2 regions of the Streptomyces sp. NPDC055025 genome follow, and region 2 is predicted to be linked to the other one. Evidence: riboswitches for the same ligand, from Rfam matches in the RefSeq annotation. Region 2 holds a riboswitch; the other holds the start of a gene.
The links. A riboswitch is a leader RNA that binds a small molecule or an ion and turns the genes downstream of it on or off. The one in region 2 is predicted to bind glycine.

Region 1 (15,664 bases), on a different contig from region 2:
GCCGCTGGCGCTCCTTGAACTCCTCCGTCGCCGCGATCTTGAAGGAGACCGCCTTGCCCGCGATGACATGCTCCAGCGGGCCGCCCTGCTGACCAGGGAAGACCGCGGAGTTGATCTTCTTCGCCAGCTCCTTGGTGGAGAGGATCACACCCCCGCGCGGGCCGCCCAGGGTCTTGTGCGTGGTCGTGGTGACGACATGCGCGTGCGGCACCGGGTTGGGGTGCAGCCCCGCCGCGACCAGACCGGCGAAGTGCGCCATGTCGACCATCAGATACGCGCCGACCTCGTCCGCGATCCGGCGGAACGCCGCGAAGTCGAGCTGACGGGGGTACGCCGACCAGCCGGCCACGATCAGCTTCGGACGGGACTCCTTGGCGAGCCGCTCGACCTCGGCCATGTCGATCTGGCCGGTCTCGCCGTCGACGTGGTAGGCGACGACGTTGTAGAGCTTGCCGGAGAAGTTGATCCTCATGCCATGGGTGAGGTGCCCGCCGTGGGCGAGGTTCAGACCCATGATCGTGTCGCCGGGGGAGAGCAGCGCGAACATCGCCGCCGCGTTCGCCTGCGCGCCCGAGTGCGGCTGTACGTTCGCGTGCTCGGCGCCGAACAGCGCCTTCACCCGGTCGATGGCGATCTGCTCGACCACATCGACATGCTCGCAGCCGCCGTAGTAGCGACGGCCGGGGTAGCCCTCGGCGTACTTGTTGGTCAGGACGGAGCCCTGCGCCTCCATGACCGCGACCGGGGCGAAGTTCTCCGAGGCGATCATTTCGAGCGTGGACTGCTGGCGGTGGAGCTCGGCGTCGACCGCGGCGGCGACGTCCGGGTCGAGCTCATGGAGTGAGGAGTTCAGAAGCGACTTCGAAGACATCACAGTCCCTGGGGTGTCAGTGGCCGGAGCAGGTCAGTTGCCGGAAAAGTCTCGGTACTCGTCGGCGGTGAGCAGATCGGACGGCTCTTGCGCCACGCGTACCTTGAACAGCCAGCCGCCTTCGAACGGAGCGGAGTTCACCAGTGAGGGGTCGTCCACCACGTTCTGGTTCGTCTCGGTGACCTCACCGGTCACCGGGGCGTAGAGATCGCTGACCGACTTGGTCGACTCCAGCTCCCCGCAGGACTCGCCCGCGGTCACCGTGTCACCGACCTCCGGGAGCTGGGCGAACACGACATCGCCGAGGGCGTTGGCCGCGTACTCGGTGATCCCGACCGTCGACACCCCGTCCTCGGGGTCCGTCAGCCACTCGTGCTCCTTGGTGTAGCGGAGCTGCTGGGGGTTGCTCATGACCTGAATTCTCCTGTACGCGGGGGAGTGGTGCGGAACGGCTGTCTTGCGGAACGAGACGGAACGAGAAGGAGCGAGACGGAACGGGATACGGCCGGGCGGCTCCGGCACCCGCACCGGGACGGCTCCGAGGCGGTCCCTGGACGGCTCCGGAGCGGTCCAGGGACGGTACCGGGACCGCTCCGGGACCCGGGAGGACGGCACCGGGGCGCCCAGGGAAGGCGGGACTCCGAAGTCGTCCGTATCACTTCTGGCGCTTGTAGAAAGGCAGCGCCACGACCTCGTACGGCTCGTGGGTGCCCCGGATGTCGACCCCGACGCCCGGCGTCTGCGGCCCGGCGTACGAGGCGTCGACGTACGCCATGGCGATGGGCCTGCCCAGGGTGGGGGAGGGAGCGCCCGAGGTGACCTCGCCGACGACCACGCCGCCGGCGACGACCTGATAGCCCGCCCGGGGGACCCGGCGGCCCTCGGCGACCAGACCGACCAGCTTGCGGGGCGGCGCGCTCGCGGCACGCTCGGCCGCCGCCTCCAGGGCCTCGCGTCCGACGAAGGCGCCCTCGTTCGACGTCTTCCCGAACTTCACGACCCGGCCGAGGCCCGCGTCGAACGGGGTGAGACCGGTGGTCAGCTCGTTCCCGTACAGCGGCATCCCGGCCTCCAGCCGGAGGGTGTCGCGGCAGGAGAGCCCGCACGGCACCAGACCGACGCCCTCGCCCGCCTCGGTCAGCGCCCGCCACAGCGTCTCCGCGTGCCTGGGCTCGACGAACAGCTCGAAACCGTCCTCGCCGGTGTAGCCCGTCCGGGCGATCAGGGCGGGGACACCGGCCACGGTGCCCGGCAGACCCGCGTAGTACTTGAGCCCGTCCAGATCGGCGTCGGTCAGCGACTTGAGGATGCCCGGGGACCGCGGCCCCTGGACGGCCAGCAGCGCGTACGCGTCACGGTCGTCGCGCACCTCGGCGTCGAAGCCGTCCGCGCGTGCGGTCAGCGCGTCCAGCACGGTCTGGGCGTTGGAGGCGTTGGCGACGACCAGGAACTCGTCCTCGCCGAGGCGGTAGACGATCAGGTCGTCCAGGATTCCGCCGTCCTCCCGGCAGATCATGGTGTAGCGCGCGCGGCCCACGGCGACGGCGCCGATGTCGCCGACCAGCGCGTAGTCGAGCAGCCGACCGGCGGCGGGTCCCGAGACGGTGATCTCGCCCATGTGCGAGAGATCGAAGAGCCCGGCCCTGGTCCGTACGGCGTTGTGCTCGTCGCGCTCGCTGCCGTACCGCAGCGGCATGTCCCAGCCCGCGAAGTCGGTCATGGTCGCGCCCAGCGCGCGGTGCACGGCGTCGAGAGCGGTCGTACGGGGGGTACTGCTCGGCGGGGCGTGATTCATCGGAGTGGCTCCCAGGGCATGACGACGAGGACGGTCCTCCCCATCTGTCATCGGAACCTGAGAGGTTCACCACGACCACCCGTGTCAGGGGTCATGACTTGCACCTTGGGTGGGGCCGCCGCACAGCGGCCCGCTTTTCAGATCTGCCTCATCCACGCGGTACGGGGCCTGAGAGATTCAAGGGAGGAACTTGCTCCTTCGGCGCCCGGTGCACACGGTGACCGGGACTCTCCCGCGCGGATTCAAACGGCCGGTATGCAGTTGGCGGGCACATCATCGCACGCATCCGGGTGGTTCGGAGCGCCTGGCCCGCAACTTGCCGGACGGCGTGAAAAGCTTGTGGCGCATTACCATTTCTTTACACTTTGTGGGCAAGGTTCATGGGCCAGACCGACTGAGCTGACAGGGGGACGGCGAACATGTCGCAGAGGGCGGGGGCATATGTGACGACCGCGGGGGTGCCGGCGCAGCAGGGGGTGTCCGACCGGGAAGCCGTGGCGCGGCCCGTGGCGGTCGTACGGGATCTACGGGGGCGGCGGGGCCGGGTGCCGGAGTCCCTGGTCTTCACCGCCGGGGATCTGGTGGTGGTCTCCGGGCTGCCGGGCAGCGGCAAGTCCACCCTGATCCGGCGGGCCGCCGCGGGCGGCGGGATCGACTCGCAGGACGCCAGGGACCGCTGGGAGCGCAGACTGCCGGGCAGCCTCCCCTATGCCGTCTACCGCCCGCTCGTCCGTATAGCGCATTACGCGGGACTGCGGCGCGCGCTCCGCTCCGGCGAGAGCGTGGTCGTGCACGACTGCGGTACGCAGAGATGGGTACGGCGCTGGCTGGCCCGCGAGGCCCGCAGACGGGGCCGCGGGCTCCATCTCGTCCTGCTGGACGTGGCACCGGAGGTGGCCCGCGAGGGCCAGCGGGAGCGCGGTCGCGGGGTTTCCGGCTACGCGTTCGCCCGCCATCGCAGGGCGGTCCGCCGTCTGCTGGTCGGCGCCGAGTCGGGCCGGCTGCCCAAGGGCTGTGCCACGGCGGTGCTCCTGGACAGGGACGCGGCGGGAGCGCTGGACCGGATCGTCTTCCCCCCGAAGCCCGGCCCCTGACCCCGAAGCCCGGCCCGTGACGGCGCGGTGACCGCCGCACACGCGGGTACGGGCCCCCGCCTGCGGCGTTAGGGTGCTGCGGCAGGCACGAGGGTGGAGGAAGCGACTGTGAACACTGCATGGCCGGGCAATGAGCTGGAAGAGGTGCTCGCCGCCTCGCTCGGCAGCCGGGGGGCGGGCGGACGGCTGGTGGAGGTGCTCGGACGCAGCGAGGTCTGGGTGCCGCTGCCCAACGGCGGGGGGCCGGACAGCCCCGGTCTCGATCTGCCGACCCTGGAGATAGAGGGCGCGCCCTATGTCCCGGTCTTCAGCTCCCAGCAGCAGTTCCTCCAGTGCGTCGGCGCCCATATGCCCTTCACCGTGGCGCCGGCCCGTGATTTCGCCCGGGGCCTGCCCCCGCAGCTCGGTATCGCGGTCAACCCGGGCGGCATGGTCGGACTGCCGCTGCCGCCGCCGGCCGTCGCCGAGCTGTGCCGGGCGGGACGGACCGCGCTCGACGGACAGGCGAGCGGCGCCCGGGTCAGGCTCTTCCAGCCGGACTGGCAGGAGGACCCGGTCGACTTCCTCTCCGCCGCCGCGGAGGAGTTCGAGACATCCGGTGTGGTGCTCTCGGCCCGCCGCGCGCTCGCCAGCGTCGAGGGGGACTCCCCGGCGCTCTTCATCGGCGTACAGCTCTCGTCCTGGGAGAGCGCCGACCGCAACGCGCCGCTGGACGCGCTCGGGCGCGCGCTGGGGCGGGTAGGGGTGGGCTGGCCCGTCAATCTGATCCTGCTGGATGTGGCCCAGGACCCGGTGGGCGACTATCTCCTGGCGAAGGTGCGGCCGTTCTACCAGCGCGCGTAGAGGCGTCGGCCGCGGCGGTCGCGGGTACGAGAGGCGCGATACGCGATACGCGAGGAGCGGTCACCCCGGACGGAGCGCAGGCCCCGTCCGGTCGCCGGCGGGGAGCGCACCGGGCGTCAAGGGTGTGTCAGGGCGGCCCCCTAAGCTGGTTTGATGGCTGGGCCCCCGTGTGCCGGTACGGGCCCTCCCGCACAGGGGCCGACGGGCTCCGGGGGTGCTGGCCGAATGGTGGATCGAAGAGGGGCGGGACCCACAGTGAGCGCGTCAGGCACCGCGGCGGCCGGGCAGGTCGAGCAGATGCTGCGCCAGGTGACGCCAGGACGCTACGACGCGTACGAGGCGCTCCTCCAGGCTCTCGCCGACGACAGCGTCTGGATGCTGCTCTGGCACGGCCGGGCCGGCTCACCGGACTCCCAGTACGGCAACATGGAGGTCGACGGGCTCGGGTACGCCCCGTGCGTCACCTCCGCCCAGGAGCTCGCCGTCAGCGGCTGGACCCGCGCGCACGAGGTGGTCACCGGCCGTGACATCGCCCGCGCGCTCTACCCCGACCGCTGGGGCATCTGGCTCAACCCGCACGCGCCCGGCGGCGGGATCGGCATCCCCTGGCTCGATCTGCGGCGGATCGCCACCGGGCTGGAGCGGATGCCCGCGGGACCGCTGCGGCTCTCCGAACCGGCCATCGCGCTTCCGCAGTTCTACGCCCTGCTCACGCAGAACGCCCACCGCACCCCCGCGGTCCGCTCGCTGCGCCGCGCCTGGGTGCAGCCGGCGCTCGGGGTGCCGTATCTGACGATCGGCCTCGATCTGTACGACACGAGCCCGGCGTCCGTCGACTCCGTACGCGCGATGATGCGGCAGTCGATCACGGCGGTCCCGGACGGACTGCCGGTGTCGACGGTGGCGATGTCCGACGAGTACGACCCGGTGACGATGTGGCTGCGGGCCAATTCCCGCCCGTTCTACGACCGCGAGGCGCACGCGGGGCCGGCGCCGACCTCCGGATACGGCTATCCGCCGCCCGCTTCCCACGCCTACTGAGCCCCCGGGCGTCCCCCGCGTCCGCCGGACGACCTGCCGCGCACGATACGGATGCTCCGATTCCGCCGTAGATCGGACGAGTTGAGTCGTATGTCCGATCTGGTGGAATAGTGACCGAGTTGGTCCGCTGAGACGAGCGTGCCGTCCGGATAACGGAACACCTCTACCCGCATCACGTTTGAGCAAACATTCCCCGTTGGGGCTGGCGGGTGATCGCGAAGTGGTTGAAGACTCCGGGGAGCAGGTGGTCTCGGCCTAGTGTGCGATGCGCTGACAGAAGCAGTTCCCGCCACAGGGAGACCACGTGCGTCATGTGATGTGAAAGTGCCGCTACAGCGGCGGTCATGGGCCGGCCACCGTCGGCCGAGAGGGGTCTCCAGCGCAATGACGGCACCTATCGAGACCACCGGGTCGGCGGCGACAGCGCAGCCGGAAGCGGTCCTGGAGGGCGCCGGGGGCAAGCAGATCGAAGGCCGTTCGCTCGGCCGGATCGCGTGGACGCGTTTCAAGCGGGACAAGGTCGCCGTAGCGGGCGGCGTCATCGTGATCCTGCTGGTTCTTGTCGCCGTACTGTCCAAACCGATCCAGGCGGTGTTCGGTCTCGACCCCAACGCCTTCAACCAGGATCTGGTCGATCCCACCCTGCTGGCGCCCAAGGGGGGCTTCGGCGGTATGAGCTGGGATCACCCGCTGGGCGTCGAACCGCAGACCGGGCGTGACATCCTGGCCCGTATCATCGAGGGCTCATGGGTCTCCCTGGTGGTCGCGGCCGGATCGACGTTGCTCTCGGTCGTCATCGGCGTCGTGATGGGCGTCGTGGCAGGTTTCTACGGCGGCTGGGTGGACAGCGCCATCAGCCGCATGATGGACACCTTCCTCGCCTTCCCGCTACTGCTTTTCGCGATCTCGATCTCGGCGTCGCTCCAGGGCAACGCCTTCGGTCTTGAGGGGCTTCCGCTCCGTATCGCCGTACTGATCTTCGTGATCGGCTTCTTCAGCTGGCCGTACATCGGCCGGATCGTGCGCGCGCAGACGCTCAGCCTGCGTGAGCGGGAGTTCGTGGAGGCGGCCCGGTCGCTGGGTGCGCGGGGACCGTTCATCCTGTTCCGGGAGCTGCTGCCGAACCTGGTCGCGCCGATCCTCGTGTACTCCACCCTGCTCATCCCCACCAACATCCTCTTCGAGGCTTCCCTGAGCTTCCTGGGTGTGGGTATCGCTCCGCCACAGGCTTCATGGGGCGGCATGCTGTCCACCGCGGTCGACCTCTACCAGGTCGACCCGATGTTCATGATCATCCCCGGCATGGCGATCTTCATCACCGTGCTGGCTTTCAATCTGCTGGGGGACGGGCTGCGTGACGCACTCGACCCCCGTGGCAAGTAATAGCGGCCCTGCCGCATCGGTCAATCGAGGGGGCTTTCCTCAGGATGAACAGCAGAAAGACGGCAGCGGCCATCGCCGTGACGCTGGCCATGGCGCTCGGTGCGAGTGCCTGCGGCAGCTCCGACAAGAACGACAGTGACGGCAACAAGGGCGGCGGGGGCGGCAGCGCCAAGGCCGATGCCGCGATGTCGAGCATCGTCAACTCGACCGACAAGAAGGGGGGGACGGTCGTCTTCGAGCACTCCAGCGGCCCGGACTCCCTGGACCCGGGCAACACGTACTACGGCTGGGTGCAGAACTTCTCCCGCCTGTACGGCCGTACCCTGGTCACCTTCAAGCCGGCCGCCGGCAAGGAAGGTCTGGAGGTCGTCCCCGACCTCGCGACCTCGCTCGGCAAGGCCAGCCCCGACGCCAAGACCTGGACGTACACGCTCCGCAAGGGCGTGAAGTTCCAGGACGGCACCGAGGTCACCTCGAAGGACGTCAAGTACGCGATCGAGCGCAGCAACTTCGCGCCCGAGGCCCTCTCCAACGGTCCGACGTACTTCAAGTCGTACCTCGTGGGCGGCGACAAGTACAAGGGTCCCTACAAGGACAAGTCCCCCGAGGGTCTGAAGTCGATCGAGACCCCGGACGACTACACGATCACGTTCAAGCTGAACAAGCCGTTCGCGGACATGGACTACCTGGCCACCTTCTCGCAGACCGCCCCGGTTCCGCAGGCGGCCGACAAGGGTGCCGAGTACGTCCAGAACATCGTGTCCTCCGGCCCGTACAAGTTCGACTCGTACAGCGAGAGCAGCGGTGCGACGCTCTCCCGCAACCCCGAGTGGGACCAGGCCAGCGACCCGATCCGCAAGGCGCTGCCGGACAAGATCGAGCTGAAGCTCAACATCAACGCCACCACGATCGACGAGCACCTGCTCAACGACACGATCACGGCGGACGCCGGTGGCACCGGGCTCCAGTCCAAGACCCAGCCGAAGGTGCTCGTCAAGGCCGACGAGAAGGCCAAGACGGACAACCCGTACGCGGGCGCGCTCCAGTACATGGCGATGAACGTCAACGTGAAGCCGTTCGACAACGTCGACTGCCGCAAGGCCGTGCAGTACGCGGTGGACAAGGCCGGTGCGGTCAACTCCATCGGTGGTTCGGTCAAGGGTGACCCGGCCAGCACGCTGATCCCGCCGTCGGTGAGCGGTTACAAGAAGTTCGACCTGTACGCGACCCCGGGCAACAAGGGTGACGAGGCCAAGGCCAAGGCCGCGCTGACCGCCTGTGGCAAGCCGGGCGGCTTCAAGACCACGCTGACGGCCCGCGCGGACCGTCCCGACGAGGTCACCGTCGCCACCCAGATCCAGGAGAGCCTGAAGAAGGTCGGGATCACGGCGGACATCAAGACGTTCCCGTCCGACAAGTACTTCACGGACTTCGCCGGTGTGCCGGCCTGGGTCCACAAGAACAACGCGGGCCTGATGATGATGGCCTGGGGTGCCGACTGGCCCAGTGGATTCGGCTTCCTCGACCAGATCGTGAACGGTTCGGCCATCAAGCCCTCCGGTGGCACGAACCTGATGGAGCTGAACGACCCGAAGATCAACAAGGCGCTGTCGGACGGCATCGGCACCGTTGACCCGGCCGCCCGTCAGGCCGCCTGGGGCAATGTCGACCAGCTCGTCATGGAGAACGCCTCGGTCGTCCCGCTGTTCTACCGCAAGAACCTGCTCTACCGTCCCGCCTCCGCGGGCAATGTCACGGTCACCGAGGCGTACCTCGGCATGTACGACTACACGCTGCTGACCTCGACCAAGTGACACCGGTGGCACCGGGAGGGACCGGTGCCACCCCGTAACACCTGTAACACCTGTACATCAAAACAGCACCCCCCCGAAAGGCAGGTGAAGGTGCCGGGCCGTCCTGGCGTACCCCGTCAGGACGGCCCGGCACCAAACGGCTGTGGCTGCGTACATCATCCGACGCGTCTTCGCCGCGGTGTTGCTGCTGCTGGTGGTCAGCGCAGTCACGTTCGCGATCTTCTTCCTTGTGCCCCGCCTCGGCGGGCAGACGACCGACTCGCTGGCCGCCCAGTACATCGGCAAGAGTCCCACCCCGGACGCCATCGCCGCTGTCAAGAAGAACCTGGGGCTCGACCAGCCTCTCTACCTGCAGTACTGGCACTTCATCAAGGCCATCGTGGTCGGAGCCGAGTACAACTTCGGCCCCAACCCCTCGATCTGCCATGTGCCCTGCTTCGGCTACTCGTTCAAGACACATGTCGAGATCTGGCCCCAGATACTCGAGCGCGTGCCGGTGACCCTGTCGCTCGCCGTCGGCGCGGCGGTCCTCTGGGTGATCTCCGGTGTCGCGATCGGTGTGCTCTCCGCGCTCAAGCGGGGATCGATCTTCGACCGGCTGGCCATGGGCGTCGCCCTGGCCGGTGTCTCGCTGCCCATGTTCTTCACCGGTCTCGTCTCCCTCGCCCTGTTCAGCTTCCACTGGACGATCTGGGACGGCCTCCACTTCGTACCGTTCACCGAGAATCCCGGTGAGTGGGCGTGGAATCTGATCCTTCCCTGGTGCACGCTCGCCTTCCTCTACTCGGCGCTCTACGCACGGCTCACCCGCGCGGGAATGCTGGAGACGATGGGCGAGGACTACATCAGAACCGCGCGGGCGAAGGGGCTGCGGGAGAGCCGGGTGGTCGTCAAGCACGGTCTGCGCGCGGCGCTGACCCCGCTCGTCACCATCTTCGGCATGGACTTCGCGCTGCTGCTCGGCGGCGCGGTCATCACCGAGAACGTCTTCTCCTTCCAGGGCATGGGCGCCTACGCCATCCTGGGCGTGAAGCAGAGCGACCTGCCCATCGTGATGGGCGTGACACTGGTCGCCGCCTTCTTCATCGTTGTCTGCAACCTGCTGGTGGACCTTGTGTACGCCGCGATCGACCCCCGGGTGAGGCTCTCATGAGCGACGTACAGAAGACCGACGCGGACCAGGCCGCCACGGGTACGGGTACGACGGGTGCGGGCGCGGGTACGGGTTCCGCCGGGGGCGCCGCCGACAAGTTCCTCTCCGTACGCGATCTGCGGATCCACTTCGACACCGACGACGGTCTGGTGAAGTCGGTCGACGGCGTCAGCTTCGATCTGAAGGCCGGCCAGACCCTCGGTATCGTCGGGGAGTCCGGCTCGGGCAAGTCCGTGACCTCGCTGGGCATCATGGGGCTGCACAGTTCCGAGCGGGCCAGGATCTCCGGTGAGATCTGGCTGGACGGCGAGGAGCTGATCGGCGCCGGCACCGAGCGTGTGCGCAAGCTGCGCGGCCAGAAGATGGCGATGATCTTCCAGGACCCGCTGTCCGCGCTGCACCCGTACTACAGCATCGGCGCGCAGATCGTGGAGGCCTACCGCGTCCACAACGCGGTGGACAAGAAGACCGCCAAGAAGCGGGCCGTCGAGATGCTCGACCGGGTCGGCATCCCCGAGCCCGCGCGGCGCTACGACGACTATCCGCACCAGTTCTCCGGCGGTATGCGCCAGCGCGCGATGATCGCGATGGCCCTGGTCAACAACCCGCAGCTGCTGATAGCCGACGAGCCGACGACCGCCCTGGACGTCACCGTCCAGGCGCAGATCCTCGACCTCATCCGGGATCTCCAGAAGGAGTTCCACTCGGCGGTCGTCATCATCACCCACGACCTGGGCGTCGTCGCCGAGATCGCGGACGAGCTGCTGGTGATGTACGCGGGCCGCTGTATCGAGCGCGGGACCGCGGAGAAGGTCTTCTACCAGCCGCAGCACCCCTACACCTGGGGTCTGCTGGGCTCGATGCCGCGTATCGACCGGGAGCAGACCGACCGGCTGGTGCCGGTCAAGGGAACCCCGCCGAGCCTGATCAACGTCCCGTCCGGCTGCGCCTTCCATCCGCGCTGCCCGTACGCCGACGTCCCCAAGGACAACATCACCCGCACCGAGCGTCCTGAGCTGCGGCAGATCACCGACGGGCACTTCTCCGCCTGCCATATGTCGCCGGCGGAGCGGGAACAGATCTGGACCGAAGAGATTGCGCCGAAGCTGTGACTGATCCGAGCAAGAAGATTCCCGAGCAGGGGGCGGGCCAGGGACCGGACGGTTCCGGCCCCGAGCCGCTCCTCAAGGTCACCGGCCTGGCCAAGCACTTCCCGATCACCAAGGGTGTGCTCAAGCGCAAGGTCGGAGCGGTCCAGGCGGTCGACGGGCTGACCTTCGACGTCCGCCCCGGCGAGACCCTCGGTGTGGTCGGCGAGTCCGGCTGCGGCAAGTCGACGATGGGCCGGCTGATCACACGGCTGCTCGAACCGACCGGCGGAAAGGTCGAGTTCGAGGGCCGGGACATCACGCATCTGTCCGCCGGCGCCCTGCGGCCGATGCGCCGTGACGTCCAGATGATCTTCCAGGACCCGTACGGCTCGCTGAACCCGCGCCACACCGTCGGCGGGATCATCGGCACCCCCTTCAAGCTCCAGGGCATCGAGCCCGAGGGCGGTGTGAAGAAGGAGGTCCAGCGGCTGCTGGAGCTGGTGGGCCTCAGCCCCGAGCACTACAACCGCTATCCGCACGAGTTCTCCGGCGGCCAGCGGCAGCGCATCGGTATCGCACGGGCGCTCGCGCTCAACCCGAAGCTGGTCGTGGCCGACGAGCCGGTCTCGGCGCTGGACGTGTCGATCCAGGCGCAGGTCGTGAACCTGCTGGACGACCTCCAGGACGAGCTGGGTCTGACCTATGTGATCATCGCGCACGACCTCTCGGTCATCCGCCATGTCTCGGACCGGATCGCGGTGATGTACCTCGGCAAGATCGTCGAGCTGGCGGACCGCGCGTCGCTGTACGAGTCACCGAAGCACCCGTACACCAAGGCGCTGCTCTCCGCGGTGCCGGTGCCGGACCCGAGCAGGCGCGGGGCGAAGAGCGACCGGATCCTGCTCAAGGGCGATGTCCCGTCGCCGATCAATCCGCCGAGCGGCTGCCGCTTCCACACGCGGTGCTGGAAGGCGACGGAGATCTGCAAGACGACCGAGCCTCCGCTGCTCCAGCTGGCGCCGGGCCACCAGGCGGCCTGCCACCACCCGGAGAACGTGCAGGACACCGTGTCGGTGACGGCGCGGGAGACGGTGGAGGTGCGCGCCGAGGCCGGGTCGGGGGAGACCGGGACCGAGGACGGGCCGAAGGACGCCGGCGCGGGACCGGACGCCGGGGCCGGGGAGTAGCTGGCAGCACGGTGGCGCGCGGGTGCCCGACCCGGGTACCGGAGCGCGCGACAGGCAGGGCCGGCCGGCCCCTGGTCCCCACGGGGCCGGGGGCCGGCGGCATGTGCGCCCCCACCGCGTTCGTGCAGCGGAGGGGCCGGAGTTCTCACGGCTGTAACCCTTGTAAGCTACTGCTTAGTACAGCCATCTTGTAGGGTTGTCTTCCATGGCACAGGCATCCATCGCGTCCATCGGCGACAGCGAGTTCGACCGCGCTACGGCCCTCACCCGGCGGGAACCGGGCGTCCACGACGCGCTGCTCTCCCCGGGATGGACGATCATGAACGTCCTCAACGGGGGCTATCTGCTGGCGCTGATCGGCCGCGCGCTCGGCGACACCCTGCCGCACACGGACCCGTTCGCCGTCTCGGCGCACTACCTCACCCCGTCGACCCCCGGCCCCGCCGTGGTGCGTACGGAGGTGATACGGACCGGCCGTACGCTCTCCACCGGCCAGGCGTCCCTCTTCCAGACCGCCGAGGACGGCTCCGAGGTCGAGCGGATCAGGGTGCTCGCCTCGTACGGCGATCTGGACGCGCTGCCCGACGATGTGCGGACGGCGGCGAAGCCGCCCGAGATCCCACCGCTGGAGCGCTGTGTCGGCTCCGCCGACGGGCCGCCGCCGCCCGGCGACTTCGCGATGATCGACCGGCTCGATCTGCGGCTCGACCCGGGGACGGCCGGCTGGGCCGTCGGCGCTCCCTCCGGGCTGGGCGAGATGCGCGGCTGGTTCCGCTTCGCGGACGGCCGTGACACCGATCCGCTCGCCCTGCTGCTGGTCGTGGACGCGCTGCCGCCGACCGCGTTCGAGATGGGCCTCAAGGGCTGGACCCCGACGGTCGAACTGACCACCCATGTGCGCTGCCGCCCGGCGCCGGGCCCGCTCCGGGTCGCCCTCACCACCCGTAACCTCGCCGGAGGCTTCCTTGAGGAGGACGCGGAGATCTGGGACAGCGCGGACCGCCTGGTGGCCCAGTCCCGCCAACTCGCCCGCGCGCCACGCGGCTGACGCCCCGGCGGGTCACGGCCCCGGCCGGGCGGGCCCCGCGCACCGTCGGCGCGGGAGCCGGTCTCCTCGGGGTGAGGCCAACTCGGTGTCGCGGGCCGGGGATCCGGACGTGCCGTGCCGGGGGTCCGGTCGCGGCGCCGGCGGCCGGTCCGGTGGGGTGCGGGGCGCGGCCGGTGCGGACCGGGCGCGTGTACGGCTTCCGTGACTCGTAGAATCGAGCTCACCATGGCTTACCTCGACCACGCCGCGACCACTCCGATGCTGCCGGAGGCGATCGAGGCGATGACCGCCCAGTTCGGCTTCGCCGGCAACGCCTCCTCGCTCCATGCCGCCGGCCGCCGGGCCCGCCGTACCGTCGAGGAGGCCCGCGAGACGCTCGCGGAGGCCCTTGGCGCACGGCCCAGCGAGGTGGTCCTCACCTCGGGCGGCACCGAGGCCGACAACCTCGCCGTGAAGGGCCTGTACTGGTCCCGCCGCGCCGCGGACCCGGCCAGGACCAGGGTGCTGGCCAGTCCCGTGGAACACCACGCCGTCCTCGACGCCGTGCACTGGCTCGGTGAGCACGAGGGCGCGACCGTCGAGTATCTGGCGGTCGACTCCCACGGCCGGGTGCTGCCGGAGACACTGCGCGAGGCCGTCGCGCGTAACCCGGGGGATGTCGCCCTCGCCACCGTCATGTGGGCCAACAACGAGATCGGCACCATTCTGCCGGTCCGTGAACTGGCCGAGGTGGCCGCGGAGTTCGGGATTCCGCTGCACTCCGACGCCGTCCAGGCCTTCGGTCAGACGGAGTTGGACTTCGGTGCCTCGGGGCTCGCCGCGATGACCGTCTCCGGGCACAAGATCGGCGGCCCGTACGGCATCGGCGCGCTGCTGCTGGGCCGTGAGTACACCCCCGTACCCGTACTGCACGGCGGTGGCCAGGAGCGCCATGTGCGCTCGGGCACCCTCGACGTCCCCGCGATCGCCGCCTTCGCCGTCGCGGGCCGGCTCGCCGCCGAACGGCGCGAGCGGTTCGCCCAGGACATCGGCGCCCTGCGGGACGAGCTGATCGAGGCCGTACGCGCGGCCGTCCCCGATGCCGTGCTCGGCGGAGACCCCGCCCACCGGCTGCCCGCCAACGCCCACTTCAGCTTCCCCGGCTGCGAGGGCGACTCGCTGCTCCTGCTGCTCGACGCCCAGGGCATCGAGTGCTCGACGGGCTCGGCCTGTACGGCGGGTGTGGCGCAGCCGAGCCATGTCCTGCTCGCCACCGGCAGCGACCCCGATCTGGCCAGGGGCACCCTGCGCTTCTCCCTCGGCCACACCTCGACCAGGGCGGATGTGGAAGCGGTGGCGAAGGCCATCGGCCCGGCCGTCGACCGGGCCAGAAGCGCCGGGCTCAGCTAGGCCGGTGCCGGTGCCGGTGCCGGTGGCGCGTCGCTGCCGGGCGCGGCACGAGGTCCGACCGGCTCAACCCGGTCCTGGCCCGCTCGGCCAGGACCTGTCGCGGCCGCACAGGACCACGTCCTGACCCTGCCCTGCCCCGGCCGGCCCGACCGCCCCGGTGTCAGACCGTGCCCGTCCGCTCCCTGTCCGTGCCCGCCTCCCGCACCAGCTCCATATAGCGGTCCCAGTCCCAGTACGGCCCGGGGTCCGTGTGGTCCGTGCCCGGGACCTCCACATGGCCGATGATGTGCTCCCGGTCCACGGGGATGTCGTACCGCGCGCATATCCCGGCCGTCAGCCGCGCCGAAGAGCGGTACATCGCGTCCGTGAAGGACGAGCGCCGGTCCACCCATCCCTCGTGCTCGATGCCTATCGACCGCTCGTTGTAGACGCGATTGCCCGCGTGGTACGCCACGTCCAGCTCGCGGATCATCTGCGCCACATGGCCGTCCTTGCGCACCACATAGTGCGAGGCGGCGCCATGGGACGGATCGCGGAAGACCTTGAGCGCCACCTGATAGCTGCCCTGGACGACATGGATCACCACGCGGTCCACCACATAGTCGTCGGGCCTGTCCGCCCGGCGCCAGTTCGCCGGGGAGGCCGCGACCCACTGCGCCGACGCGTAATCCAGCTCACCTTCCTTGCGCGGCTTGTCGATGCCCGGCACCCGCCACCACAGCCGCGAGACCTTCTCGTGCGCCAGCACACCGCCGCCGAGCAGCGCCGCCGCGCCGCCGATCAGCACCGTCCTGCGATTGATCTCCCCGGAATCCGCGGCCCTGCGATGGCGTCCGCCGCCGCCCCTGCCCCTGGCCGTGCCCGGTGTTTTCTCGCCCATGTGATCGTCAACGCAAACCGGGGCGACTCCGGTTCCCGCCGGGCCGTACTCTGGGGAGGCCATGACTCAGAATCC
Region 2 (15,664 bases):
CAAGACCGGTGCGTTCCTGCACAGAGCCGTCGTCCACGACAACGTCTACATCGGTCAGCACAGCAATCTGCGCGGCTGTGTGGTCGGCAGGAACACCGACATCATGCGGGCGGCCCGGGTCGAGGACGGGGCGGTCATCGGTGACGAGTGTCTGGTCGGCGAGGAATCGATCATCCAGGGCAATGTGCGGGTCTACCCGTTCAAGACCATCGAGGCCGGTGCCTTCGTCAACACCTCGGTGATCTGGGAGTCCCGGGGGCAGGCGCATCTCTTCGGCGCCCGCGGTGTCTCCGGCATCCTGAACGTCGAGATCACACCGGAAGTGGTGGTACGGCTGGCGGGCGCGTACGCCACCACCCTCAAGAAGGGCTCCACCGTCACCACGGCGCGTGACCACTCGCGTGGTGCCCGTGCGCTGAAGCGGGCCGTGATCTCCTCGCTCCAGTCCAGCGCCATCGATGTACGGGACCTGGAGAACGTACCGCTGCCCGTCGCCCGTCAGCAGACGGCCCGGGGCAGCGCCGGCGGCATCATGATCCGTACCTCACCGGGTGTGCCGGACTCCGTGGACATCATGTTCTTCGACGAGCGGGGCGCGGATCTCTCCCAGGCGGGCCAGCGCAAGCTGGACCGGGTGTACGCGCGCCAGGAGTACCGCCGCGCGTTCCCCGGTGAGATCGGCGATCTGCACTTCCCGGCGAGCGTCTTCGACTCGTACACGGGCTCGCTGCTGCGCAATGTCGATACGACGGGGATCTCCGAGGCGGCGCTCAAGGTCGTCGTCGACGCGTCCAACGGCAGCGCGGGGCTCGTTCTGCCCAGCCTGCTGGGCCGGCTCGGTGTCGACGCGCTGACCATCAACCCCGGTCTCGACGAGTCCAGGCCGACGGAGACGGCCGAATCCCGACGGTCCGGACTGGTCAGACTCGGTGAGATCGTCGCTTCGGCGCGCGCCGCGTTCGGGGTGCGGTTCGACCCCGTGGGCGAGCGGCTGTCGCTGGTCGACGAGCGGGGGCGGATCATCGAGGACGATCGCGCCCTGCTGGTGCTGCTCGATCTGGTCGCCGCCGAGCGGCGCAGCGGGCGGGTGGCGCTGCCGGTGACGACGACCCGCATCGCCGAGCAGGTCGCCGCGTACCACGGCACCCAGGTGGCGTGGACGACCACCTCGCCGGACGATCTGACCCGGGTGGGCCGCGAGGAGTCGACGATCTTCGGCGGTGACGGACGCGGTGCCTTCATCGTGCCGGAGTTCAGCAGTGTCCTCGACGGTACGGCGGCCTTTGTGCGGCTGATCGGTCTGGTGGCGCGTACCCAGCTCACCCTCAGCCAGATCGACGCCCGTATCCCCCGTGCCCATGTGCTGCGCCGTGATCTGGCCACACCGTGGGCGGTCAAGGGACTGGTGATGCGCAGTGTCGTGGAGGCGGCCGGGGACCGGCAGGTGGACACCACCGACGGTGTACGGGTGGTGGAGGCCGACGGCCGCTGGGTGATGGTCCTGCCCGACCCCGCCGAGGCCATCACCCATCTGTGGGCGGAAGGTCCTGACGACGCCTCGGCCCAGGCGCTGCTCGACGAGTGGTCGGCCGTGGTCGACGGAGCCGGTCACTAGGGCGTATCACGAGAGGTATCGCGGGAGTCCCGGATCTCTCCGGGGACGAATTGCCGGATGAGACCGGTGTGCCGGACCTCTCCCACGGGACGGTCCGGCGCACCGGTGGGGCCATTCGGCGGTAGCGGCTGCGACGTGCGACGATGTGCGGCATGCCGCAGCCGCCCCCCATTCGGAGCACCACTTCTCCGCCACCTCGCCCCGATGCGTCGATGTCGCTGCTGAACAATGTGATGGACCACAGCCTCGACGAGGGGTACGCGGAGGCGACGGCGCGCCGGGCCGCCGAGGAGGGCGGTCCGCGGAGCACGGTCCGGGCGAAGCTCTGGCTCGCCGCGGGGCTGGTGCTGGCGGCTCTGGTGGTCACGGTGGGCGCGGCCCAGGCACGGATCTCGGCGCCGGTGGTGGCCAAGGAGCGCGAGGAGCTGATCGACCGTATCGACGCGGAGACCGCGGCGGCCGACGAGCTGGAGAAGTCGGTCGAGAAGCTCCGCATCGACGTGGGGGCGCGCCAGCGAGCCGCCCTGCGCGCTCATGGTGGCGACACCGGTGGGACGGCCGGCCTGCTGGCGGGTGCGACGCCGGTGCGCGGTCCCGGGGTGAAGCTCGTGGTCGACGACGCCGAGGAGTCGGGTTCGGGCGGCGGCGGACCGCGCGGGAGCAGCGGCTTCTCCGACACGGGCCGGGTGCGCGACCGGGACATGCAGCGAGTCGTCAACGGCCTGTGGGAATCGGGCGCGGAAGCGATCGCCATCAATGACCAGCGGCTCACGGCGCTGTCCGCGATCCGGGCCGCCGGTGACGCCGTACTGGTCGACAACAGGCCGCTGGTCCCGCCGTACACGGTGCTCGCGGTGGGGGACGGGAAGAGGCTGAGCACCGCGTTCCAGGACAGTGCCGATGGGCGGTATCTGCGTTCGTTGCAGCAGAACTTCGACATCCGCACCAGCATCTCCGATCAGGAGGAGGTGCGTCTTCCTGCCGCGCCGAGCCTGATCGTACGTACAGCAGAGCCGGGGACCACCGACGCCGGGAAGGGCGACGGGCGGGGCACGGCAGATACCGGGAAGGGCACATCGTGATCGCCGTACTGGGCCTCGTCGTGGGAGTCGTGGTCGGACTGTTGGTCCGGCCCGAGGTACCGGCGGTGGTCGAGCCCTATCTGCCGATCGCCGTCGTCGCGGCCCTGGACGCCGTCTTCGGCGGTCTGCGGGCCATGCTCGACGGGATCTTCGTGGACAAGGTGTTCGTGGTCTCCTTCCTGTCGAACGTGGTGGTGGCCGCGCTCATCGTCTTCCTCGGCGACAAGCTGGGCGTGGGCGCGCAGTTGTCCACGGGTGTGGTCGTCGTGTTCGGTATCCGGATCTTCTCCAACGCTGCCGCGATCCGCCGGCATGTTTTCCGGGCGTGAGGCCGATGAGCAGCGTGGAGACACCCAGGAACGAAGACGGTACCGCCGGTACGGCCGGTGGTACGGGGCTCCCGCCGGAGGGCGGGCCCCAACAGCTCACCGGCCGGCAGCGGTTGGCGGCGGGACTGTGGCCGCCGCGCGTCACCCGGGCCCAACTCATCGTCGCCGTCCTGCTGTTCGTCCTCGGACTCGGACTCGCCATCCAGGTCAGGTCGAACAACGACGACAGCGCGCTGCGGGGCGCCCGCCAGGAGGACCTGGTGCGCATCCTGGACGAGCTGGACGACCGTACCCAGCGGCTGGAGGACGAGAAGCAGCGGCTGGACGACCAGCGCACCGAGCTGGAGAACAGCTCGGACCAGGCCGAGGAGGCCCGTAAGCAGACGCTGGAGAAGGAGCAGCAGCTCGGCATCCTGGCCGGCACGGCCGCGGCCCAGGGGCCCGGGATCACGCTGACGATCAGCGATCCGAGCGGCACGGTCGCGCCGGACATGCTGCTCGACGCGATCCAGGAGCTGCGGGCTGCGGGCGCGGAGGCCATCCAGGTCGACGGGGTGCGCGTGGTCGCGGATACATACTTCTCGGGTACGGGTGGTGACGTCCAGGTGGACGGCAGGCCGGTGACGGCCCCGTACGAGTTCGAGGTCATCGGCAAGCCGCAGGATCTGGAACCCGCCCTCAACATTCCGGGCGGGGTGGTCCAGACCCTGGAGAAGGAGCAGGCCACGGCCACGGTGACGCGGGCTGAGAAGATCGTTGTGGACGCCTTGCGACCGGCGAAGCGGCCTGACTACGCTCGGTCGTCGTCGGGGTGACCCGGTGGTGCATGGCGGCTGTCGGACGCGGGCATGAGCTTGCGGGGGGTCGGCGCACGATCAGCGTGGTGTGTGGTGGAAACTGTCCGGTGGATACGGACGTTGTCAAGATGTCCGGGTCGGCAGGTGTGTTCATTCAGGGTTCGTCCTGCCCCACGGGCGGGTCTGTTTCGGTCAAGGGGAATCGCCCGTGAAGTTGTTTGGGAAGTTGTTCGGCAAGAGCGCACGCGAGGACGGCGGCGGTTCGGCCCGCCATCGCGCGTCGCGCCAGGGTCAGAGCGAGGAGCAGAGCGGCGAGCGCCCGCTCTTCCGCGACCAGGTGGGCGGTGATTCCACCGGCGCGTCGTCTGTTGACCCCGCAGGTCCCGGCCGCATAGGTTTCGGGCAATCATCTGCCCCGGCGGGGCGGTCGCGGCAGGAGGATCCCACGATGGCGGGCTTGCCGGTCTGTACGAGGTGCGGACACCAGAACGCGGAATCGAGCCGGTTCTGCTCCAACTGCGGTGCGCCGCTGCGGGGCGGGGTGCCCGCCGAGCGCGCCTCGGAGACGACGTCCACGATCTCCATCTCGGGTCTTGAGGCGTACGACTCGGAAGTCACCGGCCAGACCTCGCTGCCGTCGCTCACGCCGGAGGCGCAGGCGGCCGTCGACGCGCTGCCGCTGGGTTCGGCGCTCCTGGTGGTGCGTCGCGGTCCGAATTCGGGCAGCCGCTTCCTGCTGGACAGTGAGCTGACGACGGCCGGCCGTCATCCGCAGAGCGACATCTTCCTTGACGACGTGACCGTGTCACGCCGCCATGTGGAGTTCCGCAGGGGTGCGGACGGCCACTTCACCGTCTCGGACGTGGGCAGCCTGAACGGTACGTACGTCAATCGTGAGCGGATCGATTCGGTCCTGCTGGCGAACGGCGACGAAGTCCAGATCGGCAAGTACCGACTGGTCTTCTACGCGAGCCAGCGGGGCGTGTGACCCTCAGGGAAGGTCCATGCTGCGAACACCGACGGGCGGTGCCGGACACGGCACCGCCCCCACGGGGCACCCGCTGATGAGTATCGGCGTGGTGCTCAGCCGTCTCCGGGAGGAATTCCCCGAGGTCTCCATCTCCAAGATCCGTTTCCTGGAGGCGGAGGGGTTGGTCGAGCCGCGCAGAACGCCCTCCGGCTACCGGAAGTTCAGTCCTGAGGACGTCGAGCGGCTGGCTCAGGTCCTGCGGATGCAGCGGGACCACTATCTTCCGCTGAAGGTCATCCGGGAGCATCTGGACGCCCGTGGCCGCGGCGCGCGGCCGTGCCCCCCGGGGCCGCAGCGGCAGCCGTCCGCGGACACCTTCGGCGAGCCGGAGCCCGAGCGGCCGACGGCGGCCAGGATCGGGCGTGAGGAGCTGCTGGCCGCCGTGGAGGTGGGCGAGAGCAGACTCGACGAGTGGGAGGCCTACGGCCTCATCACTCCGATGCCGGACGGCGCGTACGACGCCGAGTCGGTCACGGTCGCGAGACTTGTCTCGGATCTGGGGAGATTCGGTCTGGAACCGAGGCATCTTCGGGCCATGAAGGCCGCCGCGGAGCGTGAGGCGGGACTGGTCGAACAGGTGGTGGCGCCGCTGCGCCTGCACCGTAATCCGCAGACCAGAGCCCATGCCGAGGCCACCACGAAGGAGCTGGCGGCGCTCTCGGTACGGCTCCACGCGGCCCTCGTCCGGACGGCTCTCGGGGTTCGGCAGCACTGATCACGAGGGAGCCCGACTACCCAAACCTGCCGGGCACGTCCTAGGGTTACTGTGTGAACGAGCTCGACGTTGTGGGTGTCCGGGTGGAAATGCCCTCCAACCAACCGATCGTGCTCCTGCGTGAAGTGGGAGGCGACCGGTACCTCCCCATTTGGATCGGACCTGGGGAGGCGACCGCCATTGCCTTCGCCCAGCAGGGCATGGCCCCGGCGCGGCCGCTGACCCACGATCTCTTCAAGGATGTCCTTGAGGCGGTGGGTCAGGAGCTGACCGAGGTCAGGATCACCGACCTGCGTGAAGGGGTCTTCTACGCGGAGCTGGTCTTCGCCAGCGGTGTCGAGGTGAGCGCCAGGCCGTCCGACGCCATAGCGCTGGCGCTGCGCACGGGTACGCCGATCTACGGCAGTGACGGGGTGCTGGACGACGCCGGTATCGCCATCCCGGACGAGCAGGAGGACGAGGTGGAGAAGTTCCGCGAGTTCCTCGACCAGATCTCGCCGGAGGACTTCGGAACCAACAGTCAGTAGTGGCCGCCGGTGAGTCCAGAGCCGGGCTCCGTCAGCACATTCGGTCAGCCCTTCCCCGAAAAGGGGCACGGGAAACCACTCTCAGGGTGATTATCACTCGGCGTGGCGAGTGTGGCGATCGTTGACGCACCCCGGGTGACTGCCTACCTTCGACAAGGCAGGTCTAGGACGGAGGGGTCGGCGTGAGAAGCAGCGGCGACAGTACGGCGGCGGGCGGTCCGTATCCGCTTCACGGCAGTGCGGCCGACCCCGGTGCGGAGACGGTCGGATACCGCGGCCCGACCGCGTGCGCGGCGGCCGGCATCACCTACCGCCAGTTGGACTACTGGGCCCGTACGGGACTGGTGGAGCCCAGCGTGCGTCCGGCCTACGGATCGGGTACGCAGCGGCTGTACAGCTTCCGCGATGTGGTCGTCCTCAAGATCGTGAAGCGGTTCCTGGACACCGGGGTCGCGCTCCAGAACATCAGGGCGGCCGTCCAGCATCTGCGGGACCGCGGTTTCCAGGATCTGGACCGTATGACGCTCATGAGCGACGGCGCGACCGTCCACGAGTGCTCCTCGCCCGACGAGGTCGTGAGGCTGCTCCAGGGCGGCCAGGGCGTCTTCGGGATCGCCGTGGGCGTGGTGTGGCGGGATGTCCAGGCCGCGCTGTCGCAGCTCCACGGGGAGCGCGTCGACACCGGCGAGACGCTGATCGGTCACAACCCCGCGGACGAGCTGGCGCGGCGGCGCCGGGACCGGGCCGTCTGAGCGCGGGACGCCGGGCCTCGACTCCCGCCGGGAGACTGTCCGGGGCCGCAATCCCCGGCCGATTGTCAGTGGTGTGAGGCAGCATCGGTGGTGTGAGATCCGCGCCGACGATCCTGCATCTGGACATGGATGCCTTCTTCGCCGCCGCCGAGCAGGCGGCGAAGCCGAGTCTGCGCGGAAAACCGGTGGTGGTGGGCGGTCTGGGCCCGCGCGGGGTGGTCTCGACCGCCTCGTACGAGGCACGGCGGTTCGGGGTGCATTCGGCGATGCCGATGGCCCAGGCGAGACGGCTCGCGCCGAACGCGGCGTATCTGGTGCCGCGGTTCTCGCTCTACCGCACGATCAGCGAGCAGGTCATGGAGCTGCTCGGGAGACTCTCGCCGCTGGTGGAGCCGCTGAGTCTGGACGAGGCCTTCGTGGATCTGGAGGCCGGCGGATCGGCCCATGACACGGCCTCGGCGCTGGTGGCCGGTGAGCGGCTGCGGGGGGACATCAGGGCGGCCACCGGCCTCACCGGCTCGGTGGGGCTCGCCGGGTCCAAGATGCTGGCGAAGATCGGCTCGGAGCAGGCCAAGCCCGACGGACTCGTGCTCATCGAGCCCGGTACGGAGCGCGAGTTGCTGGGGCCGATGCCGGTGCGGACGCTGCCCGGGGTGGGGCCCGCGACGGGTGAGCATCTGCGCCGGGCCGGGATGACCACGGTCGCCGAGCTCGCCGAGGCGGGCGAGGACGAACTCGTACGGCTGCTGGGCAAGGCGCACGGCGCCTCGCTGTACCGGATGGCGCTCGGGCACGACGACCGGCCGGTGGTGTCGGAGCGCGAGACCAAGTCCGTGTCGGTCGAGGACACCTTCGACGTCGATCTGCACGACCGGGTGCGGGTGCGCGTGGAGGTGGAGCGGCTCGCGGACCGGTGTGTGCGGCGGCTGCGCGAGGCCGGGCACTCGGGACGGACGGTCGTGCTCAAGGTCCGACGGTACGACTTCTCGACGCTGACCCGTTCGGAGACGCTGCGCGGGCCCACGGACGACCCCGGGGTGGTGCGGGAGGCCGCGGGGCGGCTGCTGGAGTCGGTGGACACGACCGGCGGGGTACGGCTGCTGGGGGTGGGCGTGACGGGCCTCGCGGACTTCACGCAGGAGGATCTCTTCGCCCAGGCCGCCGCGGCCGAGCGGCCCGCCGTCTCCCCTCCCGCCGCCCTGGACGAGCCGGTGGAGCCCGCGGGATCACCGCCGCAGGGGGACGGGAGCGCCCCGGCCCAGGAGCCGGCGGCACCGGCCGAGCGGCGCTTCCCGGCCGGACACGATGTGCGGCACGCCGTGTACGGGGCGGGCTGGGTGCAGGGCAGTGGGCTGCGGCGCGTGACCGTACGGTTCGAGGAACCGGGATCCGCGCCGGGGCGGGTGAAGACGTTCTGGGTCGACGATCCCGAGCTGGCGCTCTCCGAGCCGCTGCCTTTGGTGCCGCTGCCCCTGGTACCGGAGCCGCCGGGATCCGGCCGTCCGGGACAGCCGGAGTCCGGACGGGCGTCCTCGCCCCGGTCGTCCCTGTCTCAGTCGTCCTGACCGGCCAGCCGGCCGAAGTCGCGTTCGGAGTCCCGGTCGGACAGCGACGCGGGCCGCTCCGGTGGTTCCGGCTCCGGCTCGGGCAGGGCGAGACCGTAGTGGTGGTAGAGCTGGAGCTCCTGCTCCGGGGAGAGATGGCGGCCGACGCCGAAGTCGGGGGCGTCCTTGATCAGCGCGCGCTCGAAGGGCACCTGGAGCGCGTCGTCCACCAGTGTGCTGGGTGCGAGGGGGACGAAGGCGTCACGGCTGAAGAGCCCGGTACGGACCGCCGCCCACTCCGGTACCCCGGTGGCGTCGTCCAGGTACACCTCGTCCACCGTGCCGAGCCTGTGGCCATCGCGGTCGAACGCCTTGCGGCCTATCAGACTGCGCGGATCGATATCGGTCTCCACGGTCCCTCCAACTGGTCGCACATGCTCGTAACACTACAAAAGTGCACAAACGGGGCGTCGGCCACTCGACAGTCGTACGGAAGTCCTCGCTGGTAGTCTGGCGATGGCTGCTGACCCCGTGCGGGAGAGTCCTCCGGTGAACCGACCGGAGGCGCCGAAGGAGCAAATCCTCCCCGGAATCTCTCAGGCCCCCGTACCGCGCGGACGAGGTCACTCTGGAAAGCAGGGCGGGCGTCGGACGGCATCCGCTCTCACCGACGGTGAAAGCCGGCCCGCCGCGGGGCGGACCGGTGAAGCTCTCAGGTTGAGATGACAGAGGGGGAGGCCGTCCGGGCACCCGCGTCCTGGTGCCCCTCGTAGGTCGTGTCGGACCAGGAGGCCTCCCGATGACCACCCACCGCATTCCGCTCGCGCAGCTTGAGCGAGGAACCCCCTTCGAACAGCGCCACATAGGGCCCGACGCCGGGGCGCAGGCGAAGATGCTGGCGCAGGTCGGCTACGGCTCGCTCGACGAGCTGACCGCCGCCGCGGTGCCCGACGCGATCAAGAGCGCGGAGGCGCTGAATCTCCCCGGCGCGCGCACCGAGGCCGAGGTCCTCGCCGAACTGCGCACGCTCGCCTCGCGCAACGACGTGGTGGCGCCGATGATCGGACTCGGCTACTACGGCACGTTCACACCGCCGGTGATCCTGCGCAATGTGATGGAGAACCCGGCCTGGTACACCGCGTACACGCCGTACCAGCCGGAGATCTCCCAGGGGCGCCTGGAGGCGCTGCTGAACTTCCAGACCGTCGTCGCCGAGCTGACCGGTCTGCCGACCTCGGGCGCCTCCCTGCTGGACGAGGGCACGGCGGCCGCCGAGGCGATGTCGCTCGCCCGCCGCGTCGGCAAGGTCAAGGGCGGTGTCTTCCTGGTGGACGCCGACGCCCTGCCGCAGACCGTCGCCGTGATCAGGACCCGCGCCGAGCCGACCGGTGTCGAGGTCGTGGTCGCCGATCTGAGCGAGGGCATCCCGGCCGAGGCCGCCGAGCGGGGTGTCTTCGGTGTGCTGATCCAGTACCCGGGCGCCTCCGGTGCCGTACGGGACATCAGGTCCGTCGTCGAGCAGGCGCACGGCCTCGGCGCGATCGTCACCGTCGCCGCCGATCTGCTCGCGCTCACCCTGCTCACCTCGCCCGGTGAACTGGGCGCGGACATCGCGGTCGGCACCACCCAGCGCTTCGGTGTGCCGATGGGCTTCGGCGGACCGCACGCCGGATTCATGGCCGTGCGGGAGAAGTTCGCACGCAGCCTGCCGGGCCGGCTCGTCGGGGTCTCGGTGGACGCCGACGGGAACAAGGCGTACCGGCTGGCGCTCCAGACCCGCGAGCAGCACATCCGCCGGGAGAAGGCCACCAGCAATATCTGCACCGCGCAGGTGCTGCTCGCCGTCATGGCGGGCATGTACGCCGTCTACCACGGCCCGGAGGGGCTGCGCGGCATCGCCAGGCGCACCCACCGGTACGCGGCGCTCCTCGCCGAGGGCCTGCGCGCGGGCGGGGTCGAGATCGTGCACGGCGCGTACTTCGACACCCTCACCGCCCGGGTCCCCGGCCGGGCCGCCGAGGTGGTCGCCGCCGCCCGTGAGGACGGTGTCAATCTCCATCTCGTCGACGCCGACCACATCTCCCTCGCCTGTGACGAGACCACCGGCCGCGCCCAACTGACCGCCGTGTGGACCGCCTTCGGTGTCGACGGCGATCTCGACGCGCTGGACGCGACGACGGAGGACGCCCTGCCCGCGGCGCTGCTGCGCACCGACGCCTATCTGACGCACCCCGTCTTCCACCAGTACCGCTCGGAGACGGCGATGCTGCGCTATCTGCGCAGGCTCGCCGACCGCGACTACGCGCTGGACCGCGGCATGATCCCGCTCGGCTCCTGCACGATGAAGCTGAACGCGACCACCGAGATGGAGCCGGTCACCTGGCCCGAGTTCGGGGCGCTGCACCCCTTCGCGCCGGCCGAGCAGGCCCAGGGCTATCTGACGCTGATCAGGGAGCTGGAGGAGCGGCTCGCCGAGGTCACCGGCTATGACGCGGTGTCCCTCCAGCCCAACGCCGGTTCGCAGGGCGAGCTGGCGGGGCTGCTGGCCGTACGGGCCTACCACCGGGCCAACGGTGACACACAGCGCACCGTCTGTCTCATCCCGTCCTCCGCGCACGGCACCAACGCCGCGAGCGCGGTGATGGCCGGGATGAAGGTCGTCGTCGTCAGGACCCGTGAGGACGGCGACGTCGATGTGGAGGATCTGCACGCCAAGATCGCCCAGCACGGACCCGAACTGGCCGTTCTGATGGTCACCTACCCGTCCACGCACGGGGTGTTCGAGGAGCACATCCGTGACATCTGCGCGGCCGTGCACGACGCGGGCGGCCAGGTGTACGTGGACGGCGCGAACCTCAACGCGCTGGTGGGCCTCGCCAAGCCCGGCAGGTTCGGCTCCGACGTCTCGCATCTCAATCTGCACAAGACGTTCTGCATCCCGCACGGCGGCGGCGGCCCCGGGGTCGGTCCCGTGGGGGTACGGGCGCATCTCGCGCCGTATCTGCCCAACCACCCGCTCCAGCCGGCGGCGGGTCCCGCGACGGGTGTCGGCCCCATCTCCGCGGCTCCCTGGGGCTCGGCCGGCATTCTGCCGATCTCCTGGGCGTACGTACGGCTGATGGGCGGCGAGGGGCTCAAGCGCGCGACCCAGGTCGCCGTGCTGGCCGCCAACTACATCGCCAAGCGGCTGGAGCCCCACTACCCGGTGCTCTACACCGGTCCAGGCGGACTGGTCGCCCATGAGTGCATCGTCGATCTGCGTCCGCTCTCCAAGGCCACCGGTGTCAGCGTCGACGACATCGCGAAGCGGCTGATCGACTACGGCTTCCACGCGCCGACGATGTCCTTCCCGGTGGCGGGCACGCTGATGATCGAGCCCACCGAGAGCGAGGACCTGACCGAGATCGACCGCTTCTGCGAGGCGATGATCGCCATTCGCCGGGAGATCGACAAGGTCGCGTCGGGCGAGTGGCCCGGGGACGACAACCCGCTGCGCAACGCCCCGCACACGGCGGCGGCGCTGGGTGGCGCGTGGGAGCACCCGTACGGCCGTGACGAGGCCGTTTTCCCGGCCGGGGTCTCCGCGGCGGACAAGTACTGGCCGCCGGTCCGCCGGATCGACGGTGCGTACGGCGACCGCAATCTGGTCTGCTCCTGCCCGCCGGTGGACGCGTACGACCAGGGACACTGACGCACGGACGCTGACGGCCCGCGGCGCGGGTGGATGAGGACGGCGCGGGTGCCTCGTCCGTCCGTGTCACACGTCGGGGCCGGTGCGGAGGAGGATCTCCGGGCCGGCCCCACTCATCTCTTGGCGGCCCGGAGGCCGTCCGGCGGTATCAGGCCGCCGTCACGACCTGTTCGGTCCGCAGCGGCCGGTGCGGGGCGATGATCTTCCCGTCCGGCAGCAGTTCACCGGTGTCCTCGAAGAGCAGGACGCCGTTGCACAGCAGACTCCAGCCCTGCTCCGGGTGGTGTGCCATCAGTCGTGCGGCGTCGCGGGCGGCGGAGTCGGCTGTCGGGCAGGCTGGTTGATGCTGGCACATGGGCGAGTTCTTTCGCTGTGTCGTGGTGAGTGTCCTGCGGCTCGATGTGGTCATGGCCGCCCCCCGTATCTGTTTGGTCCAGTCCTAGTGTTGCCCTACAGATGGCAATCCGCAGGGATTTCGCGGCAGCTCTTCCTTCTGCTTAAGGACGTGTCACCCAGCCGGACGGTTCAGTTCAACTGGACTGTCCTTTCGGGTGGTTCAGGGTGACCTGAGATGACTACTCCGCATGGGCAAAAGAGTGCCCCGCGACCGAAGGGGCCGCGGGGCACATAAGCAGGACGCCGAGAACGTACGGAAGAAACGCCGAAGCGTCTCAGGCCGGAGTACGCAGCAATGGGGCCGGAGCGAGTCTCAGTCCGATCATCGGCAGCAACTCCGTCACCCGGTGCGGACGGTGGGCGGCGAAGCCCGGCGGGGCCGGGGCGAGGGGAACCAGGATGTCGGTCGGCGCGGGTGCGCCGGTGGAGGCGTCCGCCTCCGTGTCGCCGTGCAGCCAGAGCGTGAGCATGTACAGCTCGGGGACCGACAGCAGCCTCGGCTGGTAGGCGGTCCCCAGGGTCTCCGCCTGGCGGAGCGCACGCTCCGTGGCGGTGATGTACGGGCCTTCGAAGAAGCGCGAGAAGGCCCAGCCGTCCGCGGTGAGCATGGTGTCGGCGGCGGCGACGGCGTGGTCGCCGCTGTGGATCAGGAACCGCCAGCCCGCCAGTCTGGTCTGCGGTGTGCGGCCCTCGGCGGTGCCCTTGTGGCTTGCCGGGGTGACATGACTGAGCACATGGACGGGAAGCGGCAGTTCGGCGCTCAACGGTCCCTGGACGGACTGGAGAGCGGGGGTGCGGGCATCGCGCACGGCGGTAGGGGAACCGAGTGCCGCGAGAACGCTGCGCAGCGCGGGCGCGGGAGCCGGGGGGACATGCAGCGGCATGGTGGGTTGCCTCTCACTTCTGGAGACAGGGTGATGCGTGAGGTGGAGCGTGGGCGGTGCGGACGTCACTGTCAGCAACCAAGGTCAGAGGTCGGCTCAAGGTCGGGACGTGACCGGACACCGGCTCTCTGCCTCGTGAGCGAAGTTTATACGACACGTGTTCACGGCATGTTTCTGCTAGCTCTCACAGATATTGCGGGCAAGACATATTCCGGTCCATCTTCCTGCGGACTTCCTGTTGATAAACAGTGAAGGCAGGCGCCTGGCCTGGGATTATTCACCCGGTGGGGTCGGCCGAAACTCGCCGCCGTTTTCCCCGGCCCATCGGGCGGCGCAAACGGAACCTGACCGCCATGCCATAGGAATGTGCCGCGCGACTCCCGTAGGCACTCTACCGGTCGCCGGGTGCGCGTGGGGCGTTACGGATCACCCAGTCTGGGCATTATCGATCGTGACGCGAGCGGCGGACGCCGCGGCTGCCCACTCGAGGAGGGACGCTTCGATGGGGGAGAAGGTCGACCCGGACGGTTCCGACCTGTCCGATCGGCGGAAATACCGCAGGAAGCTCCAGCAGTGCCTGGCGGTGCTGGGGCGGCTCCTGGCGGAGGAGAGGTTCGACCGGCCCAAGAATCTCATGGGTCTTGAGATCGAGCTGAATCTGGCGGGCTCCGACGGGATGCCCCGGATGATGAATGGGGAGGTGCTCACACGTATTGCCAGCGGTGATTTCCAGACCGAACTCGGAATGTTCAACATGGAAGTAAACGTAGCGCCGCACCGGCTCTCAGGAAGAGTTTTCGATCAGCTTGCGGAAGAACTGCGCGCCGGTCTCGGATATGCCCACCGGAAAGCGAGCGAAGTCGATGCGGGCATCGTGATGATCGGAATTCTTCCGACGCTCGGCCGGCATGACGTGGTCTCCGCGAATCTCTCGGACGTCCACCGCTACACCCTGCTCAACGATCAGATGGTGGCGGCCAGGGGCGAGGATTTCACCCTGGACATCGAGGGCGTCGAGCGGCTCACATGCACCTCGTCCTCCATCGCTCCCGAAGCCGCCTGCACCTCCGTGCAGTTGCACCTCCAGGTCACGCCCGACCGGTTCGCCGATGTGTGGAACGCGGCGCAGGCGATGGCATCCGTGCAGGTGGCACTGGGTGCCAACGCACCGTTCCTGTTCGGCCGTGAGCTGTGGCGGGAGTCCAGGCCGCCGCTGTTCGAGCAGGCCACCGACACCCGGCCGCCGGAGCTGAAGGCACAGGGGGTGCGCCCCAGGACCTGGTTCGGGGAGCGCTGGATCGAGTCCGCGTACGACCTGTTCGAGGAGAATCTGCGCTACTTCCCGCCCCTGCTGCCGATCTGCGACGACGTGGACCCGCTGCGGGTGCTCGACGAAGGAGGCATGCCGGAGCTCCAGGAACTGACACTGCACAACGGCACGGTCTACCGCTGGAACCGTCCGGTGTACGAAGTCGCCGACGGGGCACCGCATCTGCGGGTGGAGAACCGGGTGCTGCCGGCCGGTCCCACCGTGACCGATGTGATCGCCAACGCGGCCTTCTACTACGGACTGGTGCGCGCGCTCGCCGAGGACGCGCGGCCGGTGTGGAGCAGACTGCCCTTCGCCGAGGCCGCCGCGAACTTCGACACCGCCTGCCGCCATGGCATCGACGCCGAGCTGCGCTGGCCGCGCCCGGGGCGGGCCGCCGGGATCACCACCGTGCCGGTGGTCAAGCTCGTACGCGACGAGCTGCTGCCGCTCGCCGCGGCCGGGCTCGACGCGTGGCAGATCGAGCCCGCGGACCGGGACTTCTATCTGGGGGTCATCGAGGGGCGGTGCAACCGGCGGATGAACGGGGCCTCGTGGCAGGTGGAGACCTTCCACCAGGCGCTGGAGTCCGGTCTGGAGCGGGACGCCGCGCTCGCGGCCACCACCCGCCGTTACGCCGAGCTGATGCACCGAGGGGAGCCGGTGCACACCTGGCCGGTGGGGCTGCCGGCGCCGGCCGTCGGGAGGCCGGGATAGGGCGGGGCGCTAGGGAGGGGGCGTTACGGTACGGGGCGGGCGGAGGTCCGGCGCGGGGGACGGACGGCGGCGGGGCGCTACGGTACGGGGCGGGCGGCGGTCGGGCGCGTGGGGCGGAGGTCCGGCGTGGGGGACGGACGGTGGCGGGCCCGTACCGGCGGGCCGGGCTCAGGACTCGTGGAGGTGGCCGACCGCCATGATCGCCCGCAGGATCACGGCCCGGATGTCGGCGGGGTCGCTCACCTCGTACCCCGCCCCCTCCGCGGCCCCGGCGAT

Region 1: it holds a riboswitch for glycine, as region 2 does, so the genes downstream of both, gcvT (glycine cleavage system aminomethyltransferase GcvT) here and gcvP (aminomethyl-transferring glycine dehydrogenase) in region 2, are expected to answer to the same signal.

Annotation. Positions count from the first base shown of each region.
Region 1 covers NZ_JBSGVS010000056.1:44,472-60,135, reverse strand. Annotated here, with positions in the region: gene glyA (serine hydroxymethyltransferase) at 1-871, opposite strand, end outside; gene gcvH (glycine cleavage system protein GcvH) at 905-1,282, opposite strand; gene gcvT (glycine cleavage system aminomethyltransferase GcvT) at 1,527-2,666, opposite strand; glycine riboswitch at 2,814-2,911, opposite strand; gene ACWGDX_RS29380 (AAA family ATPase) at 3,086-3,760, shown strand; gene ACWGDX_RS29375 (enhanced serine sensitivity protein SseB) at 3,869-4,603, shown strand; gene ACWGDX_RS29370 (enhanced serine sensitivity protein SseB C-terminal domain-containing protein) at 4,859-5,644, shown strand; gene ACWGDX_RS29365 (ABC transporter permease) at 6,029-7,027, shown strand; gene ACWGDX_RS29360 (ABC transporter substrate-binding protein) at 7,072-8,841, shown strand; gene ACWGDX_RS29355 (ABC transporter permease) at 8,984-9,994, shown strand; gene ACWGDX_RS29350 (ABC transporter ATP-binding protein) at 9,991-11,106, shown strand; gene ACWGDX_RS29345 (ABC transporter ATP-binding protein) at 11,103-12,272, shown strand; gene ACWGDX_RS29340 (thioesterase family protein) at 12,478-13,320, shown strand; gene ACWGDX_RS29335 (cysteine desulfurase family protein) at 13,546-14,709, shown strand; gene ACWGDX_RS29330 (N-acetylmuramoyl-L-alanine amidase) at 14,870-15,589, opposite strand; gene mnmA (tRNA 2-thiouridine(34) synthase MnmA) at 15,651-15,664, shown strand, end outside.
Region 2 covers NZ_JBSGVS010000102.1:4,610-20,273, reverse strand. Annotated here, with positions in the region: gene ACWGDX_RS37180 (mannose-1-phosphate guanyltransferase) at 1-1,615, shown strand, start outside; gene ACWGDX_RS37175 (DUF881 domain-containing protein) at 1,768-2,697, shown strand; gene ACWGDX_RS37170 (small basic family protein) at 2,694-3,026, shown strand; gene ACWGDX_RS37165 (DUF881 domain-containing protein) at 3,032-3,841, shown strand; gene ACWGDX_RS37160 (FHA domain-containing protein) at 3,990-4,811, shown strand; gene ftsR (transcriptional regulator FtsR) at 4,828-5,568, shown strand; gene ACWGDX_RS37150 (bifunctional nuclease family protein) at 5,622-6,095, shown strand; gene ACWGDX_RS37145 (MerR family transcriptional regulator) at 6,278-6,847, shown strand; gene ACWGDX_RS37140 (DNA polymerase IV) at 6,940-8,412, shown strand; gene ACWGDX_RS37135 (PRC-barrel domain-containing protein) at 8,400-8,804, opposite strand; glycine riboswitch at 8,916-9,013, shown strand; gene gcvP (aminomethyl-transferring glycine dehydrogenase) at 9,191-12,082, shown strand; gene ACWGDX_RS37125 (DUF5999 family protein) at 12,231-12,437, opposite strand; gene ACWGDX_RS37120 (hypothetical protein) at 12,754-13,362, opposite strand; gene ACWGDX_RS37115 (glutamate--cysteine ligase) at 13,865-15,388, shown strand; gene ACWGDX_RS37110 (substrate-binding domain-containing protein) at 15,557-15,664, opposite strand, start outside.